2 regions of the Mesorhizobium sp. M0030 genome follow, and region 2 is predicted to be linked to the other one. Evidence: predicted binding sites of a transcription regulator. Region 2 holds the regulator's gene; the other holds the start of a gene.

Region 1 (10,888 bases), on a different contig from region 2:
TCGCGCCGCCGGCACTGACCGCCCGGCCGGAAGGCGACGCGGCGATCAAGCTGGCGCGGCTCGATTCCAAAAGCTTCTCGGATTGGCTCGACCAGAATGTCGTGACGCATCGCCATCCCGACTATGCCGCGGTGACGATTTCGCTGAAAGGTATCGGCGAAGTGCCGGGCGATGCCACCGACAGCCAGATGGAAGCGGTCGCCGACATCGCCGAGAAATACGCGTTCGACGAACTGCGCGTCAGCCATGAGCAGAACCTGATCCTGCCGCATGTGGCGCGCGCCGATTTGAAAGCGGTCTACGACGCTTTGGTCGACATTGGCCTCGCGACGGCCAATTCCAACCTGATCAGCGACATCATCGCGTGCCCTGGCCTCGATTATTGCGCGCTGGCGACAGCGCGCTCGATCCCGATCGCGCAGGAGATTTCGCTTCGCTTCGCCTCGCTGGAGCGGCAGCGCGAGATCGGCGAATTGAAGCTGAAGATTTCCGGCTGCATCAATGCCTGCGGACATCACCATGTCGGCCATATCGGTATCCTCGGCGTCGAGAAGAAAGGCTCCGAACTCTACCAGGTGACGCTTGGCGGATCGGCCGACGAGAACACCTCGGTTGGCGAAATCATCGGCCGCGGCTTCTCTTCGGAAGAGATCACGGACGCCATCGAGCAGATCGTCGACACCTATCTCGGCCTTCGGCTCGGTCCCAGTGAACGTTTTATCGACGCCTACCGCCGTGTCGGTCCCGCGCCGTTCAAGGAGGCGCTCTATGCTGGCGAAACCAAGGCCGCTTGACCGCATCGTCGACGTCGACGACAGCATCGCCGCCAAAGCGGCGGGCTTCGACGCGCTGTATGGACATCTGAGCCCGCTCGACATCATCGAACGCGCGGCGAGCGAATTGTTTCATGACGAGATCGCCGCCGTGTCGTCCTTCGGCGCGGATTCCGCCGTCCTGCTGCATATGATCGCCAAGGTCGACCGCACGCTGCCGGTCATCTTCCTGGACACCGGCAAGCATTTCGGAGAGACGCTGGGCTATCGCGATGCGCTGGTCGCCGATTTCGGGCTGACCAACATCAGGGTGATCAAGCCCGAAGACGCGGCGCTCGAGCGGGTCGATCCGACCGGCAATCTGCACCAGAGCAATACCGATGCCTGCTGCGACGTGCGCAAGGTCGAGCCGCTGGCGCGCGGCGTCGCCCCCTTCCGCGCCTGGCTGACCGGCCGGAAGCGCTTCCAGGCGGCGACGCGAGCCGCGCTGCCGGTGTTCGAGGCGGTCGGCCCGCGCGTACGCGTCAATCCGCTGGCGCACTGGACGACATCCGACCAGGCTGACTACATGCGCGCGCATGCGCTGCGCGAAAATCCGCTGGTTGCGTACGGCTATCTGTCGATCGGCTGCTTCCCATGCACGCAGCCGGTGCAGCCGGGCGAGGATGCGCGAAGCGGACGCTGGGCCGGTCATGCCAAGACCGAGTGCGGCATCCATCTGTCGGGACTGGAAGTATCGCTGACCGACGCATCCCTTTAAGCTATGGTGATATTCAGGTGAGGCTGGCCTGCAACGGCGGCTTCCGCTCGGAGGCCGCCGGTTTCGTGTGGACCGGCTTTCGCGGACTTTCGATTTTTAGGGCTTTAGGAATTTTCTATGACTGAACAGACCACAGCGGAGACCCGCCTCTGGACCCGGACGGGGTTTCGCGAAGACGAGTGGACACATGCCGAAAGTGCGGATGCACTGGCGGGCAATGGCCGCTTCATCCTGCCGTTGCAGGCATTTCTCGGCCTTGATGCCGAGGTGCGGCGCTCGGCCAAGGAGCGGCTGGGCGTCGCATTGCTGCCGGGCGACCAGCTGGAAAAGATCGTGGATCTGCTCGACCAGCTGTCGCTGGTGGCGCTGGCCTTTCCGGCCTTCAGCGACGGCCGCTCGTTTTCCAAGGGCGAATTGCTGCGCAGCCGCTACGATTTCGAGGGCGCGGTCCGCGCCACGGGCCAGGTGCTCGTCGACCAGCTGCCGCATATGCTGCGCCTCGGCTTCGACGAGTTCGAGATCTCCAACCCGGTTCTGCTGAAGCGCCTCGAAGAAGGCCGCACAGGCGGGCTGGGCCTTTACTATCAGCCGACCGAAGCGTCGGAGCCGAAGGGGCCGAAATACTCCTGGCGGCGCGTTCGCAACAGCTGACGCGACGGTAATTCCGCCTGTCTTTACAAAGACTGTGATCGGGCCTTCTCCTGGCTGTCCGGACGGAAATATCCGCCGGGCGCGAGGGAGGAATCGGCGCTCATCGGCGGCAACACCAATGCACCGTCCATCATGATCGCCGAAAAGGCGCCTGACATGATCAGGGCTGCAAGGTCTGGATGCGCGAGGAGCGCAAGGCTGCCTGAGCCGGTTTTTGGGAGATGCCGCCGCGCCTTCGGTGCGGCGGTTTTTTTCTTTGTCTTACGGAATTCCCAAGCGAAAGCCCGGAAAACCGCCTCACACTTTGCTGGAATTGCTTTTAGGCCAAGGCCCGCGCTTCGCGAAACGAGACCAGCTTGCGGCGGTTCTCGTCCCACAACGCAAGCTTGACGCAGCGCAGGCTGTCGAGGAGCGTGACGCGGCCGATGCCGCGCAGTTCGGGATAGTCGCGCAGCACTTCCTGCAGCCGGTAGCCCGGCACCTTGGCCGAGAGATGGTGCACGTGATGGACGCCGATATTGCCGGTGAACCAGTTCAGCACCGGCGGCAAATCATAATAGGACGAGCCGTGCAGGGCGGCACGCTGGAATTCCCACTCTTCGTCCTTCGCCCATTCCGTCTCCTCGAACTGGTGCTGGACGTAGAACAGCCAGATTCCGGCCGATCCGGCCAGGATCACGATCGGCAAATGGACGATCAGGAAAGCGCCGGGGCCGACCAGCCAGATAAGCAGCGCTGCCGCGACCGCGATGCCGAGATTGGTGGTCATCGACGACACCCAGGGCGTCAGGCCGCCGCGCATCATGCCGACCGGCAGCCTCTGCTCGAAGATGAACAGCCAGATCGGGCCAAGGCCGAACATCACCAGGGGATGGCGGTAGAGACGATAGGCAAGGCGTCCCCGCCAAGACAGCTGCCGGTATTCAGCAACCGTCAACGTCCTGATATCGCCCATGCCGCGCTCGTCAAGATTGCCGGCGCTGGCGTGATGGGTGGCGTGCGCGCGCCGCCAGCAATCGTAAGGGGTCAGCGTCAGCACGCCGAGCGCGCGGCCGATCCAGTCGTCGGCAGTGCGGTTGGCGAAGAAGGAGCCGTGGCCGCAATCGTGCTGGATCATGAAGATCCGCACCAGAAAACCGGCGGCGGGAAGGATCAGGATCAAGCCCCACCAGTGGCCATAGGAATAGGCTGCCGAAGACAGCGCCCACAGCGTAACGAAAGGAATAAGGGTGATGGCGAGTTCAAGAGTGCTGCGTCGCCGGTCGGGCTTCTTGTAGCGCGCCAGGATCTTCAACCAGGCGCGCTTGCTGTTGGCGGCCGTCTCGGGGGAAATCATGTTCATCAGGAAGCATAGGCGGGGCGTCCCGCTGCCGCAAGGAAAAGCTCACGCAAAATTACTGCGCGTAATTGTCGCGCGATAGCATCGCTATTGACGGCGTTGGCCGCCGGCCATGCTGGCTTCTATGCCGTCCAGCCGGTCGAGCAGATCCCGGAAACGGGCGGGAATGTCGGCCTCGGTGCGGAAGGCCGGCAAGGTGCGCAAGAAGCGCGTCGTCGCCTCGGTGCCGAACTGGCGCCTGATGTCGGCGGCGAGCTCTTCGCTTCTGTTGCCAGTATTGCGGTCCATTGTCTCAAATCCTGTGTCGGTTTCAAAACTCCTCCAAGCTTTGAATGGTTCCCCATAGCGGGGTATTGGCAAGCAAAGGCTGCCGTTACGGTAAAGTTTGAATTAATTTTGAACGTCCTTGCGCCCCGCACCAAGTCCGACGGGCAGCCCGCAACATTGCCTGCTGTGGGGCGTCCTCCTGGGCTTGCCCCTTGATTTTTGGCCGCCAAACCTCGATATCGGGCGCAAATCCAAACCATTCGAATGACGGGAAATGGCGATGAGCGACCAGACAAAAGACGAACGCGCGCCCGAGGATATCGAAACGGCCGAGGCCGAGCGCACGCAAGGCGGCATCGACGGCGACTATGAAGCGCTGGTGCGGCTGCTGAAGGAAAACGAGGAGCTGAAGGACCGCGCGCTGCGCGTCGCAGCCGAGATGGAGAATCTGCGCCGCCGCACCGCCCGCGACGTGCATGATGCGCGCGCCTATGCGGTGGCCAATTTCGCCCGCGACATGCTGTCGGTGTCGGACAATCTGCGCCGCGCGCTCGATGCTATCCCCGCCGAGGCGAAAGCGGCCGGAGATGCCGGCTTCAAGGCGCTGATCGACGGCGTCGAGATCACCGAGCGCGCCATGCTGTCGACGCTGGAACGGCATGGGGTGAAGAAGCTCGAACCGGAAGGTGAGAAGTTCGACCCGAATTTCCACCAGGCGATGTTCGAAGTGCCCAATCCCGATGTGCCGGCCAACACCGTCGTCCAGGTCGTGCAGCCGGGCTATTCGATCGGCGAGCGCGTGCTGCGGCCGGCCATGGTCGGGGTCGCCAAGGGCGGCCCCAAGATCGCGGCCACCGAAGCGCCGGTCGAGCCGGGGCCGGTGAACGAGCAGGCCGAGAAGGATGCGTGAGTAGGGTAGGCAGTAGGGAATAGGGAATAGGGAATAGGGAATAGGGGCAGGCGTATCAATCGCGCGGCTTCGTGTTATTCATACTTTCCCTAATTCCCAATCCCTACTACCTCATGTCCCTGACACCCATCGACCTCCTCGACTATGCCGGCGTCGCCGTCTTTGCCGCGACCGGGGCGTTGGCGGCTTCGCGCAAGCAGCTCGACATTATCGGCTTCCTGTTTCTGGCCAGCGTCACCGGCATTGGCGGCGGCACGCTTCGCGACGTCATCCTCAACCTGCCCGTCTTTTGGGTCGCCAACTCCGGCTATGTGCTGGTTTGCGCGGCGGTTGCGGTGCTGGTCTTCTTCATCGCCCACCGCGTCGAATCCCGCTGGAAATGGCTGCTCTGGCTCGACGCCATCGGATTGGCGGCCTTTTCCGTAATGGGCGCGGCCAAGGGGCTGGCCATCACCGGCTCGCCGGTCGTCTCCGTTGTTATGGGCGTGTTGACCGCCACATTTGGCGGCATCCTGCGCGATCTGCTGGCCGGCGAGCCATCGGTGCTGCTCAGGCCCGAAATCTACGTCACCGCCGCACTCGCGGGCGCCGGCCTCTACACACTTGGCGATCTTGCCGGCCTGCCGCCGCTCGCCTCGGATATCGCCGGCTTCGTCGCGGCTTTCCTGGTGCGCGGCGGCGCGCTGAAATTCGGCTGGACCTTTCCGTCCTACAAGAGCCGCCCGGGACGGCGACCGGAGGATATTCCGTAGGGAGAGGGATTAGGGAATAGGGAATAGGGAATAGTCGGTAGTCAGCAATTCGCGGCAGCCTTCACTACTGCCTAATGCCTAATGCCTACTGCCTACTGCCTCACGCCGCAAAGCGCTGCGCTTCCCCGCCATAATAGTTGACGTAGCGGGCGCCGATTTCCTTGACCGGCATCACCACGAACACATCGACGGTGGAGAACTCACGGTCGATGACGCAGCCGTCGCCGATGCGGGCGCCGACGCGCAGATAGCCCTTGACCAGCGGCGGCATGGCCGCGATCGCCGCCTTGGCGTTGACCGCCTCGATCGGCATCAGATCCATCGAGCAATAGCGGCCGGAGACCGCCCGCACATCCCAGGCGGAGTTGGTCCGGCAGTGATGGGCAAGGTAGGTGAGCGCCTCGGCATGCGCAGCCGGCACCGTGCCAGGGAACGAGGCACAACCGGTCATCACGCCGATCTCATAGTGGTTGATGTAGGCCCAGATGCCTTGCCACAGCGCCTCAATGGTGCGCTTCGAGCGATATTCCGGCAGCACGCAGGAGCGGCCGAGCTCAAGGAAGCGCTGGCCGGGATGGCGGGCGATCAGCTTGGTCAGTTCGAACTCGCCTTCGGAATAGAAGCCGCCGGCGGTCGCCGCAATCTCTTGCCGCAGCAGGCGGTAAGTGCCGACGATGCGGCGATGCTCGGGGCCGGAGATCGAGGTGTCAAGCACCAGGAGATGGTCGCACAGCGGGTCGAAGCGGTCGGCGTCGCGCCGGTCCTGCGCCTGGAACAGGTCCTTCCTGGCGCCAAGCTCGTCATAGAACACCCGGTAGCGCACTTCCTGCGCGGCGGCGATCTCGGCCTCATTGCGGGCAAGCCGCACTTCGAGATTGCCGATACGGCCCAGCGGTGCGCCTGTTGCGACGGCATCGGCGTTCCGCGCGGCGAGCAAAGCGCCGCCTGCGCTGGGCCGAGTGTCACATTCCGGCATAACTGTATGCACGAGTGATTCTCCTTCGAGCCATCCCTCTTGGCACGGGGATACGGTGTAGGTGCAACAGGATTGTGACAGTACCGTGATACGGCGCGACGGGCAATACTTCGTCGGCTGGCGAAAACCCTCATTCGGCTACCTACGTGACGCGAGGATTGCGCCAGCGTCACCTTGAAGCGCGTCGCGCTGGGACGATTCACGCGACGCGCTTCAAGTCTTTGTTTTGTGCATGTCGTCTTCTCAAAACCGGGGCCATTTTCGAGCGACATGAATTCAGGCGGCCACCTGGCCCTCGACGGCATGGACCAGCGCGTCGGGATCGAGCGGCTTGGTGACAAAGCCGCTGGCGCCATGGGCGAGCACGGTGTGGCGAGTCTTTTCCTGGCTGTCGGCCGAAAGCACCATGATCGGAACCGGCGGCACAGCCATTTCCTCCTCGTGGCGGCGGATGGCGGCGATCGCGTCCAGCCCGTCCATGACCGGCATGTGCAAATCCATCAGCACCACATCGAAGCGATTTTTCAGCCCGGCTTCGGTCACCGCCTCGACCGCGGCCTTGCCATTGCCGACCACTTTCACGCGATGTCCCGCCTTCAAAAGCGTGGCGCGGGCAAGCATGGCGTTGATGTCGTTGTCTTCGGCGATCAGCACCGACAAACCTTGCTGGCGCCCGCCATGGGCACGAAGCGAGGACGCGCCGGTCTTTTCCGGCTTGGGCGGCGGCAAGGCAGGGGCATGACTGGTCAGCAGCACGCGCAGCAGGGTTTCGCCGCGCACCGGCCTCGCCAAGAAGGTGGCGTAGCCGCTGGTGCGGAATTCGCCAAGCATGCCGCGGTCGGTCGGCGCGATCAGCGTGATCGCCTCGCAATCGGCAAAGCCACTCTGGCGCAGGCGCTTGAGCAGTCTGCCGTCGCCGTCCTCCAGGGCCGCGTCGATCAACAGCACATCGCAATGTTCGGCGAAGGGCGTCGCCTGGGAAGCGGTTGCGGCGACGTCGACGGCGCCGCCATGGGCACGGATGGTGCGGGCGATGGCGTCCGCCTCGACGGCGTTCTTCGACACGATCACGGCGCGCCGGCCGGCCAGGATGTTCTGCCGGTTCTGCGGTGCTTCGGTTGCTCCTGCGGCCGGGATCTCGAAGACGAATTCCGATCCCTCGCCAAGCCGGCTCGACACCGAAATGGCACCGCCCATGGCGGCGACCAGGCGCCTCGATATGGCCAGACCGAGGCCGGCGCCCCCATGGGTGCGGGTCGAGGTGCCGTCGGACTGTTCGAACTCCTCGAAGATGCGCTCCATATCCTCTTCGCGCAGGCCAGGGCCGGTGTCGGCGACGGTGAAGCAGATGCGGTCGCTGGTCTCGGTGCGGGCCCGTGCAACAGAAACCAGCACGCCGCCGGTGTCGGTGAACTTGATCGCATTGCCGATCAGGTTGAGCAGCACCTGCCTGACTCTTCCCGGATCGGCCATGATCATCTGCGGCACGTCGGGCTCGACATGACAGCCGAGGCCGATGTTCTTGGCGAAGGCTTTCGCCGCCATCAGTTCGATGATGTTGTCGGCGATTTCGCGCAGCGATGTCGGCTGCGGCTCCGGGTCGAAACGGCCGGCCTCTATCTTGGAATAGTCGAGCAAATCCTCGATGAGCGCCAAAAGCGCGCTGGCCGAGGTCGAGACGGCGCCGACATAGGTGCGCTGCTCGGGCGACAGATTGGTGTCGGCCAGTAGCTTGGCCATGCCCATGATGCCGTTCATCGGCGTGCGGATCTCATGGCTGACGGTGGCGAGGAAGCGCGACTTGGCCTGGCTGGCATATTCGGCGCGCTCGCGCGCGGTGATCAGCGAGGATTCGGCGCGTTTGCGCGCGGTGATGTCGCGGGCAATCGCCCGGTGCGAGACGGCGCCGCTATCCTTGTCGCGTACCGACAGTTCGATCCACGAGAACCAGCGCGGACCGTTCGGCGTGCGGATGGAGACGTCGGTGGAACTCAGGCATTCGTGATCCGAAAAGGCGGCGTCGGGAACGATACCGACATCGATGCCGAGGTCGGCCAGAGTCCTGCCGGCAAGGTCGCGTTGGTCGGTTCCGACGAGGCTGGCGAAAACCTTGTTGGCGTAGACGATGTGGCCGTCGCGGTCGCGGTGGACGACGAGATCGCCGAGCGCATCGATCAGCCCGCGAAAACGCTCCTCGCTCTCCTGCATCTCCCACATGCGGTCGGCCAGCGTCTCGATTTCGGCGCGGCTACGGGCCGCGGTTTCGTCGAGCAAGGCCGCCGCGCGGCGGACGGTGCGCCGGCTGCGCAGGTGCATGGCGACGCCGGCAAGGCCTGTTGCCAGCAGGCCGAGGGTGATGAAGATCGGCGCACCGGTGAGGTGGGAGAGGCCCGCCAGCACGACACTGGCGACCACCGTCAGGAACGGCAGGCCCTCGGACGTGGCGCGCGGCAAATCCGGCGCCAGCGGCGGCGGCGCAACACGCTGCCGCTTCGCCGTCGCCGGACTCGGCCCGTCGACGCTTTCGGCACGGCTCTTCTCTTTCCTGGCGGACTCCGCGATCATGCGGAACTCCTTGCCAGATAGAGATTATGGAAAAGCGCGGCGGATCGTTCGAATTTTAGCGGTCATGCATTTTTGGCGGTTTTCCGCATCGCCTGATCTTTTCCGAAACCTGATTCCCTTCGGGATCATGCTTCGGGAGCCTCACATATCGACAACCACGCGGCCCCTGATCTTGCCCTCGACGATGTCATGGGCGGCGGTGATGATGCCGTCGAAGCCGATGGTCGTCGAGAGGCCGGCGAGCTTCTTGAGATCAAGATCGCTGCCGATGCGGCGCCAGGCTTCCAGCCGCACAGCCTTTGGCGCCATCACTGAATCGATGCCGAGCAGCGAGACGCCGCGCAGGATGAACGGGGCGACGCTCGACGGCAGATCCATGCCACCCGCCAGGCCGCAGGCGGCGACCGCGCCGCCATAGGCAGTCATCGACAGCACATTGGCCAGCGTGTGGCTGCCGACGGCATCGATGCCGCCGGCCCAGCGCTCCTTGGCCAGCGGCTTGGCCGGCTGGGAGAGTTCCTCACGCGAAATCACTTCGGCGGCACCGAGGTCGATCAGATAGGGGCTCTCGGCGTTGCGGCCGGTCGAGGCGATGACGTGATAGCCAAGGCTGGACAGGATCGAGACCGCGACCGACCCAACGCCGCCGGCCGCACCCGTCACCACCACCGGGCCGCGATCCGGCAGGATGCCGTGCCGCTCCAGCGCCATGACGCTGAGCATGGCCGTATAGCCGGCGGTGCCGACCGCCATCGCATCGTGCGCGCTGATGCCGTCGGGCAACGGCACCAGCCAGTCGCCGTTGACGCGCGCGCGCCCGACATAGGCGCCGAAATGCGTCTCGCCGACGCCCCAGCCATTGAGGATGACCTTGTCGCCCTTGCGCCAGTCGGCATGCGATGAGGAGAGGACGGTTCCGGCGAAATCGATGCCCGGCACCAGCGGCCAGCGGCGGATCACTGGCGCTTTCCCAGTGATGGCCAGCCCGTCCTTGTAGTTGACCGTCGTCGCCTCGACGGCGACAGTGACGTCGCCTTCCATCAGATCGGCTTCGCCGAAATCGACGACCTCCACCGACTGTTTCTTTTCGGCGTCGCGCGAAACGAGGATGGCTTTGAAGGTTTCAGGCATCTCTTCTCCTCGGCTTCGCAAAGGCTGGCGGTCGGCATTGGCTGGCTCTGGCCGAACTGTGCGGCGACCGTCCGGCGAGGTCAATTGGTCAAAAGAGTCGGGCCGTCAGGCTCCTGGGCCTTGCGGCTTGGCCTCGCGCCGCCAGCCGATGAACTCGTCGAAGACGACCAGCGCCGCGCCGGCCGAAATGAAGGCATCGGCGAGGTTGAAGACGGCGAAGGACCATACCGGCGTGTGGAACAATATATAGTCGATGACGTGGCCGTAGACGGCGCGGTCGATCAGATTGCCGATCGCGCCGCCGATGATCAGGGCAAAGCCGATGCGGGCCAGCACATGGCCGGATGGCGTACGCGTTGCCAGATAAAGCACGAAGGCGACGACGACGACCGCGATGACGACCAGGCCGGTGTCGCCGAAAGACGAGAACATCGAAAAGGCAATACCGGTATTGTAGGTGCGAAACAGCGCCAGGAACGGCATCAGGTCGAGCTTTTCCTGAAAGGCGAGGCCGGTCTCGATCAGATGCTTTATCCACTGGTCGAGCGCGATTGCCACCACCACCAGCAGCGCATAGGGAGACCATGATTTCACGATGTGGCGTCCTCGGGAGCAAGTTTCAGAGCGCCGCGCCGGATCTCGAACAGCATGATTCCGGTGGCGACCGCCAAATTGAGCGAATCGGCGCGGCCGGCCTGCGGAATCCGCAGCAGCCGGTCGCAGCTTTCCGCCAGATTGTCGGGCAGGCCCTGCTGCTCATTGCC
Region 2 (10,888 bases):
AAATGCACTTGTCGGCCGAAACAGCACCGTCCACGGCCGACCGGCGACGATGATCTTGCGCGTCACCAACAGCCTGTCGCCAAAGCTCGCAACCGGCGGCGTTTCCGACTGGAACAGAAGATTGTCGGCGTCGGCCGTGCCGTCATAGACCGCGGTGTTGACCGGCAGCAAAGGCGTGCGGCTGAGCGCGGTCTGGAACAGGTCGCGGGCGCGGAAGGCCGCGTAGAGAAGGCCTGATGTCGATGATCTGGACGCATTGATACCATCCGGCGCGGTTTCGACATTGAGCCTGACGAAGACCAGGAAACCGGTAAAGGTCTGCGCCGCGCCAGTGTCCTGGCCGAGCTGGACCAGACCGCTTGCGTGCTGTGCGTCATCGGCCATCGCTTTTTCGATCGCCTCGCGCCGCACCGGCTCGGTGAACATGTCGTAGCCGATGGTGGATTCGTTGGCAGGGTCGAGCGGCTCGAACAGCACGACGGGCGTGCGCCATGGCTGTGTCGTGTCCGGATAGACCGTGTGGGCGGCGCCGCGGTCGCGCAACATGTCGCGCTCGACCGCCGCTTCGTCACCGGTCTTGGCCAGCCTGAGATAGCCGATGCCGCGCAGGCCGGCGAAATTGTTATCGACATCGAGGGCGCTGAAGAAGGCCTTGAATTCGCTACCTGAAATCTCGCCATTGCGGGCGTCGAACAGCGCCTGCGTCGAGCGCAGCAGTGACAGATGCAGATCGATACGGCTTTCGATGCGGTTGAGCGCGTCGTCGGCCGTCGCCTCGAACTTGATGCGCGCCGCTTCCTGGGTCGCGAAATAGGCGAAGCCCGCCATCGTCAGGCTGATCAGTGCAACGGCAATGAAGGCAAGGATCGGGAAAAACTTCTTCAACGCAGGCCCATGGACGGTTCGGGACCTTTATGGGCAAGTCGCCGCGGCAAGACAATGGCGCGGCCAAGCCATAATGACAGCTGGCATATCATGCATATTTAGCCGGCTTATCGATCTCGAGCATCAGTGAACATGACAGCTGACGATAGCGTGGTCTCAGGCCGCGATCTTCAGCGCACCCGGACCGGGAATGGCGCCGGGCGGGCACTTTCCCAGGATGATCATGCCGAGCACTTCGTCCTGCGTCACATCGGTGGTGAGCGCGGTGCCGACGACCTGGCCGTTCTTCATTACGCAGACCCGGTCGGCAAGCTCGAACACGTCGTGAATGTCGTGGCTGATCAGGAAAATGCCGATGCCGTCGGCCTTGAGCTGCTTTACCAGTTCGCCGACCTGCGCCGTCTCCTGCGGCCCAAGCGCGGCCGTCGGTTCGTCCATGATCAGGATGCGGGCGTTGAACAGGATGGCGCGTGCGATCGCCACCGACTGGCGCTGGCCGCCCGATAGCTTGATCACGGGCTCCTTGAAGCGCTGGAAGCGCGGATTGAGCCGGCCCATCACCTTGCGCGCCTCGGCCTCCATGGCGACATCGTCGAGTGTCCCCCACGCGGTCATCAGTTCGCGGCCGAGGAAGAGGTTGGCGGCAGCGTCGACATTGTCGGCCAGCGCAAGCGTCTGGTAGATCGTTTCGATGCCGTATTTCTTGGCGTCGCGCGGATTGGAGATCGAGGCCTCCTGGCCGTTGACCAAGATCTGGCCGGCATCGCGCTTGTAGGCGCCCGACAGGATCTTGATCAGCGTCGACTTACCGGCGCCGTTGTGGCCAAGCAGCGCCACCACTTCGCCCGGGAAAAGATCGATGGACGCATCGTCGACGGCGCGAATGCCACCGAACGCGATCGAGATGTTGCGCATGTCGATCAGTGGCGTACCGGTGGGAGCAGTTTTTTCCATAATCGTTCCTCCCTAGACGCGCTTGCGGTAGACGGTGTCGAGCCAGACGGCGATGACCAGGACAGCGCCAACGACAATGCTCTGCAGCGGCGAGTCGATGCCGAGCAGCACCATGCCGGATTGCAGCGACTGCATCAGTAGCGCGCCGAGCATGGCGCCCATCACCGTTCCGGCGCCGCCCGCGAGCGACGTGCCGCCGATGACAGCGGCCGCGATCACCAAAAGCTCGTCCAGTGTGCCCAGCGCATTGGTTGACGCATTGAGACGGGCCGACGAGATCGCCGCGCTGATTGCAGCCAGCACACCCATGATCATGAACACCTTCATGGTCACCCAGCGCGTGTTGATGCCGGCGAGTTCCGCTGCCTCCGGATTGCCCCCGATGGCGAAGACATAGCGGCCGAAACGCGTGCGCTTGGTGATGAACGTCATGATGATGCCGACAATCACCGCCATTAGCACCGGTATGGCGATGCCATGCGCGATGAACAGCCCGCCTTCGGGAACGGTGATGCCGTTCTGCTGTGCGTACTGGCGCACGATGCCGATCGGCCATGGATAGGAATTGGCGATCCACACGGCGCCGAGGATGGCCGCGCAAGTGACCACGCCAAGCAAGGTCTCGGCCCAGACGGGGCGCAGTGGAAAGCTGAAGCGCTTGCGCTGTGAGCGACCGTTGAGCAGCGCGAAGGCGACCGCCGCGCAGGCGACGATGCCGACGATCCAGCTGGCAGCGGCGCCAATCGAGCCGCGTGGTCCGCCGCCCATCAGCTGGAAGGTGGCGTCGAGTGGCGCGACCGTGCGCCCGCTGGTGATGAGCCATGCCATGCCACGCCAGACCAGCAGGCCACCAAGCGTCACGATGAAGGCCGGAACCTGCATATAGGCGATGATGAAGCCCTGGAACGCGCCGATCAGCAGACCAAGCACCACGCCGGCGGCAAGCGCGACGACCCAGAGCCAGGGGTTTCCAAGCTGGAAGCCGATGACGCGAATCAGGAATTCGGCCTGTGCCACGCCCATGATCATGCCGATCACGCCTTCGACGGAGCCCACCGAAAGGTCGATGTTGCGCATGACGATGACCAGTACCATGCCGGTCGCCATGATCGCGACCGAGGACGTCTGCACCGACAGGTTCCAAAGATTGCGCGGCGTCAGGAAAAGCCCACCCGACAGGATATGTATGCCGACCCAGATGACCAGCAGCGCGCCGACCATGCCGAGCATGCGCGTGTCGAGCTCGGTCGCTTTCAGGAACCGGGCGACCGCGCCGAGTTCAGACGCTCGTGCCGTATCGGCCTGCGGATTTGAGGTCGTGTCGGTCATGATGTCCTCCAGCGGCTTGCCGTCTGGCGCGGATGCCGGACCACAGCCTAGAAGTTTGCCGCCGATGGCGGAAACACACAATTCTCGTAGAGAAAACGCCGCGGCTTGACCGCCGCGGCGCCTCATTTCTTCAAGTCGTCGAGATCAGTTGCAAGCCGCGACGCTGCCGGCGGCGACGCCTGTGCAGACTTCGTCCTTCTTGATCCAGCCGGCGTCGATGACGACGTTGAGGTTGTCCTTGGTGATCGCGACGGGGGTCAGGAACAGCGACTTGACGGTGTTGCCGCCAGGCGTGGTGAAGTCCTTGGCGCCGGCAATGTCGCCCGTCTTCTTGCCATCGGCAAGCTGCGAGGCGATCTCGGCGGCGTTCTTGCCGAGTTCGCGCGCGTCTTTCCACACCGACACCGTCTGCGTGCCGAGCGCGATGCGGTTCAGGGCGGCATGGTCGCCGTCCTGGCCCGAGACCGGAACCGTTCCGGCAAGGCCCTGCGCCGTCAGCGCGGCGACAACGCCGCCGGCGGTGCCGTCATTGGCCGCAACCACGGCATCGACCTTGTTGTCATTGGCGGTCAGGAACTGTTCCATGTTCTTCTGGGCGTTGGCCGGCAGCCAGCCATCGGTATAGGCCTCGCCGACATTCTTGATCTTGCCCGAGTCGATGGCTTCCTTGAGCACTTCCATCGAGCCCGAGAACAGGAAATCGGCATTCGGATCCGAGCCCGAGCCCTTGATGAAGACATAGTTGCCTTCGGGCTTCGCCTTGAACACTTCGCGGGCCTGCATGCGGCCGACTTCCTTGTTGTCGAAGGTCAGGTAGAAGACGTCCTTGTTCTCGATCAGGCGGTCATAGCCGACGACCGGAATGCCTTCGTCCAGCGCCTTCTGCACCGCCGGGCCGATGGCCGAGGCGTCCTGCGCCAAGATGATCAGCGAGTTGGCGCCCTGCGAGATCAGGCTTTCGACGTCGGTCAGCTGCTTGCCGGGATTGGACTGCGCGTCGGCCGAAATGTACTTGTCGCCGGCGGCTTCGATCGCCGTTTTCATCGCCGCCTCGTCGGTCTTCCAGCGCTCTTCCTGGAAGTTCGACCACGACACGCCGATGACCTTGTCCTTCGCCTGCGCGACCGACATCAGCGCCAGCGACATGGCGACACCCGCCAGCATGGCGGCTGCAAATCTGTTCATTATAACCCTCCCTGCGCCGCCCACGGCGCGACAAAACCGGCCCGAAGGCCTGCACAAAGAGGCTCCATTTTTTCGAGCCTCGAAAAAATACTGGTTCAATGATAAGGCACTGTCAACATCGATTATGATGGATTCTGATGGCGTTGCCGAATTTTTTCGAGCTCCGCAATAAACAATGACAGGGCTGCCGGCGTCTGCCAATATTTGGCTGGTGCCGTCGAACGCCTTCACTATCATGAGGCGCGAGGAGGCCGGGAGGAAAACAAATGTCGGTTGGGATCCGCCACGACGATCTGCGCCGTCGCAACCGTGCGATGGTGATTTCGGCCGTGCGCCGGGCCGGCCAGCCGTCGCGGACCGAGATTGCGGCGACCACCGGCCTCAGCCATTCGACGATATCGGCAATCTCGTCTGATCTAATTCAAGAAGGCATCCTGATTGAAGGCAAGCCTGGCGAGACCGGCTCGCTGAAACGCGGCCGGCCGCAGGTCGGCCTTGGCCTCAACCCGGAAGCGGCGGCGGTCATGACCGTGGTGCTGTCGCTGAACTTCCTCTCCGTCACCGTCATCGACTATGCCGGCCAGGTGGTCGCGGAAGAACAGCGCCGGCTCGACACGCTGACCATGCCGCGCGACGAGCTGATCGGCGAATGCGTAGCAATCGTCGGGCGGCGTCTCGCGGACCCGGACCTCGATGTCCAGAGCATCGCCCGCATTGCCATGGGCATCCAGGGCATCACCGATTCGCAGGCGCGGGCCATGCTGTGGTCGCCAATCACGCCACTGACCGACATTGCCTTCGCCGACATGTTGGAAGCGGAATTCGGCATTCCTGCCACCATGGAGAACGACTGCAATATGATGGCGGTGGCCCTGCAATGGCGCCAGCCCGAGCGCTACCGCGACAATTTCATCGCGATCCTCTTGTCGCACGGCATCGGCATGGGGCTGGTGCTGAAAGGCGAACTGTTCACCGGCACCCATTCCTCGGGCGGCGAGTTCGGCCACATGATCCACCGTCCGGGCGGCGCGCTCTGCCGCTGCGGGCGGCGCGGCTGCGTCGAGGCCTATGCCGGAAACTACGCCATCTGGCGCAGCGCCAAAATGATGAGCGAAGATGCCGAGCCGGTCGATATCGGCGACGCTGATATGCGCGCACTCGCCGCGCGCGCCCGCGAAACCGATGGCCCGGAGCGCGAAGCCTATCGCAAGGCCGGTGAGGCGCTCGGCTTCGGCCTCGGCAGCCTGTTTGCGCTGATCGACCCGGCGCCTGTCGCCATGGTTGGCGTCAGCGCCGCCGCCTTCGACCTGATCGAGCCGGCATTGCGCGAAGCGATCGCCCAGACCGCCGGCGGCCAGCACTCGAAATCGATCTCCTTCGACACCGAGCCCAACGAGCTGCCGCTGATCCGCGAAGGCTGTGCCATGCGCGCGCTCGGCTTCGTCGATCAGGAGATTTTCGCGCCGGGCATTCAGGCCAAATCCGGCAAGCATGTCGCCTGAATGGCCGGCAACGGCGCGACGCGCAGCATCCTAGTCTTCCCTGATCGCGTAGCCGGCGCCGCGAATGGTACGGATGACATCCGGCATGCGGCCGTTGTTGACCGCTTTGCGTAAGCGCCCGACATGGACGTCGACGGTTCGCTCGTCGATGTAGATCGTCTCGCCCCAGACATTGTCGAGCAGCTGGCTGCGCGAGAACACGCGGCCGGGATGGCGCATCATGAATTCGAGCAGCCGGAACTCGGTCGGTCCGAGCCTGATCTCGCTCTTCTTGCGGTAGACACGGTGCGACTCGCGGTCGAGCACGATGTCGCCGACCTTGAGCACGCTGGACAGCACTTCCGGCTTGGCCCGGCGCAGCAGCGCCTTCACGCGCGCCATGAACTCCGGCGTCGAGAATGGCTTGACCAGATAGTCGTCGGCACCGGTGGACAGGCCGCGCACGCGATCGCTTTCCTCACCGCGCGCGGTCAGCATGATGATCGGCAGCCGCTCGGTTTCGGGCCGCACTCTAAGCCGCCGGCAGAGCTCGATGCCGGAAACAGCGGGCACCATCCAGTCGAGCACCAGGAGATCGGGCACGTTTTCCTGCAGGCGGATCTCGGCCTCGTCGCCGCGTGTCACCACCTCGACCTGATAGCCTTCGGATTCGAGGTTGTAGCGGAGGAGCACGCCTAGTGGCTCCTCGTCCTCCACGACCATGATGCGTGGCGCGATCATAGGCAGTTCACCCTCATCAGGCCGGCGTGGCCATCGCCGTCTCGTCCTGCTTCGGACGATTGGCGGGCAATTGCTGGCCGGTCAGCACATAATACGCATTTTCGGCGATGTTGGTGACATGATCGCCGATGCGCTCAAGATTCTTGGCGCAGAACAAGAGATGCGTGCAGGCGGTGATGTTGCGAGGGTCTTCCATCATGTAGGTCAAGAGCTCACGAAACACGGACGTGTATTTGACGTCGATGCGCTCGTCGTCATTCCTGAGTTTTGCAAGCGCTGCCGCATCGGTGGCGGCATATTCCTCGACGACGCCTTGCACCTGGATCAGCACCAGTTGCGCCATGGCGTCGATGGAGTGCGAGAGGTCGCGCGGCGTGACGCTCAAGCCCACGGTGCCGACGCGTTTGGCGATGTTCTTGGCGAGGTCGCCGATGCGCTCGAGGTCGCCCGCCATGCGGATCGAGCCGACCACGGCGCGCAGATCGTTGGCCATCGGCTGGCGCTTGGCGATCAGCGTGATGGCGCGGTCGTCCAGTTCGCGCTGGCGCGCATCCATGATGGCGTCGTCGGAAACGACACGCTGTGCCAGCGCATTGTCCGAATTGAGCAGCGCCCTGGTCGAGCCGCTGACCATCGAGCCTGCCAGATCGCCCATGTCGCGGATCAGCTTGCTGATCTGCCCGAGCTCTTCATCGAAGGAGGCGACGGTATGTTCACCCATGATCTTGGTCCTCGTGCCTGAAAATTCACCCGCCGGACGGCTCAGCCGAAGCGGCCGGTAATGTAGTCCTGGGTGCGCTTGTCGTCGGGGTTGGTGAACATCTTGTCGGTGGCGCCCTCCTCGACGAGATAGCCGAGATGGAACATCGCCGTGCGCTGCGACACGCGCGCCGCCTGCTGCATCGAGTGGGTGACGATGACGATCGTGTAGTTCTGGCGCAGTTCGTCGATCAGCTCCTCGACACGGGCGGTGGCGATCGGATCGAGCGCCGAGCAGGGCTCGTCCATCAGGATCACCTCCGGCGACACGGCGATGGCGCGCGCGATGCACAGGCGCTGCTGCTGGCCGCCGGACAGGCCGGTGCCGGGCTCCTGCAGGCGGTCCTTGACCTCGTTCCAGATCGCCGCCTTCTTCAGGCTCTGCTCGACGATCTGGTCCATGTCGGACTTGCGCTTGGCCAGCCCATGGATGCGCGGGCCGTAGGCGACGTTCTCGTAGATCGACTTCGGGAACGGGTTGGGTTTCTGGAACACCATGCCGACGCGGGCGCGCAGTTCGACGACATCGATGTTCTTGTCGTAGATGTCGTCTTCATCGAGCGTGATCTTGCCGGTCACCCGCGCCAAATCGATGGTGTCGTTCATGCGGTTGAGGCAGCGCAGGAAGGTCGACTTGCCGCAGCCGGACGGGCCGATCAGCGCCGTCACCTGGTTCTGACGCACGTCGAGATTGACGTCGAACAACGCCTGCTTCTCGCCGTAGAAGACGCCGACCTTGTCGCCGCGCATCTTGATGACTTCGTTCGACTTGGCGTTCATTTTGTCGCCCACTGCATTCTCAAGGGACTGTTCGGTCATGATGTTCATACCAAATTGCCTTTTTTCTACCAGCGCCGCTCGAAGCGGCGCCGGAGCACGATCGCGGTGATGTTCATGGCCATGAGGAAGACGAGCAGGATGATGATGGCGCCGGACATGCGCTCGACAAAAGCGCGCTCAGCCTCGTTTGCCCACATATAGATCTGAACCGGCAGCGCGGTCGCCGGATCGAAAGGCGTCGTCGGATAATCGGCGACGAAAGCGACCATGCCGATCAAGAGCAGCGGTGCTGTCTCGCCGAGCGCACGCGCCAGGCCGATGATGGTGCCGGTAAGGATGCCTGGGGCGGCAAGCGGCAGGATGTGATGGAACACCATCTGCATCTTGGAGGCGCCGAGACCTAGGGCCGCCGAGCGGATCGACGGCGGCACCGCGGCGAGGGCGGCGCGCGTGGCGATGATTATGGTCGGCAATGTCATCAAGGTCAGCACCAGGCCGCCGACGAAGGAAGCCGAGCGCGGCATGCCGAGGAAGTTGATGAACACGGCAAGGCCAAGCAGACCGAAGACGATCGACGGCACCGCCGCGAGATTGTTGATGTTGACTTCGATCAGGTCCGTAAAGCGGTTCTTCTTGGCGAACTCCTCCAGATAGATGGAGGCGGCGACGCCGATCGGCAGCGCCAGCAACAGCACGATCACCATCATGTAGAACGAGCCGATGATCGCCACGCCCATGCCCGACGTTTCGGGCCGGCTGGAGGCGCCATAGGTGAACAGGCCGGTGTTGAAATGCTCGGCCATCACGCCGTCGGCTTTAAGCTTGTTCATCCAGTCGATCTGCTGGTTGGACACCTTGCGGCGCGCTTCATCGACGCCGAGGTCGATCTGGCCCTTGAAGGCCGAGTCGAGGTTCGCGGCAGCCAGGATGTCGACGTCACGCGTCCTGCCGATCACCGACGGATCGGCGGAGACGATGTCGCGCAGCTGGACGCGGGCGCCTTCCGACAGCAAGCCCTTGAGCTTCAGCATCATCGGCTTGTTGGCCGGATCGATGCCGAGCTTGGCCACCAGTGCGTTTTCGGCGAGCTTGGGATAGTTCGCCTTGATCAGCACGGTAGGGTCGGTCGCGCGCTTGCCGGAGGGATCGATCACCTTCTCGTCGAAGGTGACCGGCAGCGTCACCGTCGTCTGCCAGAAGGCGGTGTAGCCTTTCGAGACGATGGTGATCAGCATGATGGCCAGGAACGCCAGGCCCACCGAGATCGCAATCACGCCATAGATGCGGAACCGGCGTTCGGCGGCATAGCGCGCCTTCAGCCCGATGTCGCGGCGCGGTCGCGCGACGGCGCCCGCCATCGTGTCCAGGGGGATGTCGGTCATTCGTACTGCTCCCGGTACTTGCGCACGATGTAGAGGGCGACGATGTTCATCACCAGCGTCAGCGCGAACAGCGTCAGGCCGAGCGCGAAGGCGACCAGCGTCTGCGGCGAGTTGAACTCGAGGTCGCCGGTCAGCTGGTTGACGATCTTGACGGTGATGGTCGTCATCGCCTCGAACGGATTGGCCGTCAGATTGGCGGCGACGCCCGCCGCCAGCACGACGATCATCGTCTCGCCGATGGCGCGCGACGCCGTCAACAGGATGGCGCCGACGATGCCGGGCAGTGCCGCCGGCAGGATCACCCGCTTGATCGTCTCGGAGCGGGTGGCGCCGAGGCCGAGCGAGCCGTCACGCATTGCGCGCGGCACCGCGGTGATGATGTCGTCGGACAAAGAGGACACGACCGGGATCAGCATGACGCCCATCACCAGACCGGCGGTGAAGATGCTCTGGCCCTGGATGAAGGGCGAGCCGCCGGTGAGTGCCGCCGACAGGTCGCGCAAGAACGGTCCGAGCGTGACAACGGCGAAGATGCCGTAGACGATGGTCGGAATGCCGGCCAGCAGTTCCAACGCCGGCTTGACCACCGAGCGCACACCGCGCGAGGCATATTCGGACATGTAGACCGCCGACATCAGCCCGACCGGCACTGCGACCAGAAGCGCGACGGCGGCGATGTAGAGCGTGCCGGCGAGTAGCGGGATCAGGCCGAACTGACCCTGGCTGCCGCCGGAACCGGCGGCGGCGAAACGCGGATCCCACACCGTGCCGAAGAAGAAGCTCATCGGCGATACGCTCTCGAAGAAGGTGATCGTCTGGAACAGCATCGACAGCACGATGCCGACCGTGGTCAGGATGGCGATGGTCGAGGCCGCAAGCAGCCCCCACAGCATCAGCTTCTCGACATTGTTGCGCGCCCTGGCGCGCGGCGCGATCTGCCTCAGCGCATAGAAGGCGCCGGCGACCGACAGCGCGAAGGTCAGCACGGCGCCGAACAGGCCGAGCCGGTCCTGGACCTGGTTCGCCTCGACCGCGATCGGGATCATATAGTCCTGTGTGTCGCTGGCCAGTGCCACGCCCTTGGCGGCGAGCAGCGGCTGCAATTCGGCGAAAGTAGCGGGAAGTGCGGTATCGCCATCGAGCCGGCGCAGGCCCTTGGCCAGGCTCTTCACCAGGCTGGCGTCGAGCGCTTCGCTGGCCACCTTTGTGTCGGCGGTGCGCTCGGGCAAAGCGGCATGGATGTGCCGGTCGAGATAGAAGGAAGAGCCGATATCCCAGACGGCGAGCAGCAGGACGGCAGGCAGGACCGCGAGCAGAAAGGCCCACCAGCCATGATAATGCGCGCGCGAATGCGGCTTGACCTTGCCGGTATCCTGCGCCGCTGCGCGCTGG

Evidence for each region. The regulator PhoB, encoded in region 2, activates phosphate uptake and scavenging genes when phosphate is short. The targets are predictions, from matches to a motif close to TGTCATNNANCTGTCAT.
Region 1: olsB (l-ornithine N(alpha)-acyltransferase) is a predicted target of PhoB. The motif match lies at 6,492-6,508, and genes of this name have one in related genera.

What each region holds. Positions count from the first base shown of each region.
Region 1 is NZ_JAMYVE010000011.1:127,965-138,852, forward strand. It holds gene NKJ80_RS21750 (nitrite/sulfite reductase) at 1-794, shown strand, start outside; gene NKJ80_RS21755 (phosphoadenylyl-sulfate reductase) at 769-1,533, shown strand; gene NKJ80_RS21760 (DUF934 domain-containing protein) at 1,651-2,184, shown strand; gene NKJ80_RS21765 (fatty acid desaturase) at 2,504-3,526, opposite strand; gene NKJ80_RS21770 (hypothetical protein) at 3,611-3,811, opposite strand; gene grpE (nucleotide exchange factor GrpE) at 4,071-4,700, shown strand; gene NKJ80_RS21780 (trimeric intracellular cation channel family protein) at 4,820-5,452, shown strand; gene olsB (l-ornithine N(alpha)-acyltransferase) at 5,553-6,428, opposite strand; gene NKJ80_RS21790 (response regulator) at 6,705-8,993, opposite strand; gene acuI (acrylyl-CoA reductase (NADPH)) at 9,135-10,124, opposite strand; gene lspA (signal peptidase II) at 10,230-10,718, opposite strand; gene NKJ80_RS21805 (TrmH family RNA methyltransferase) at 10,715-10,888, opposite strand, start outside.
Region 2 is NZ_JAMYVE010000009.1:87,145-98,032, reverse strand. It holds gene NKJ80_RS18875 (CHASE domain-containing protein) at 1-885, opposite strand, end outside; gene NKJ80_RS18870 (ATP-binding cassette domain-containing protein) at 1,042-1,839, opposite strand; gene NKJ80_RS18865 (sugar ABC transporter permease) at 1,852-3,168, opposite strand; gene xylF (D-xylose ABC transporter substrate-binding protein) at 3,313-4,353, opposite strand; gene NKJ80_RS18855 (ROK family protein) at 4,620-5,855, shown strand; gene phoB (phosphate regulon transcriptional regulator PhoB) at 5,886-6,575, opposite strand; gene phoU (phosphate signaling complex protein PhoU) at 6,592-7,296, opposite strand; gene pstB (phosphate ABC transporter ATP-binding protein PstB) at 7,338-8,162, opposite strand; gene pstA (phosphate ABC transporter permease PstA) at 8,180-9,496, opposite strand; gene pstC (phosphate ABC transporter permease subunit PstC) at 9,493-10,888, opposite strand, start outside.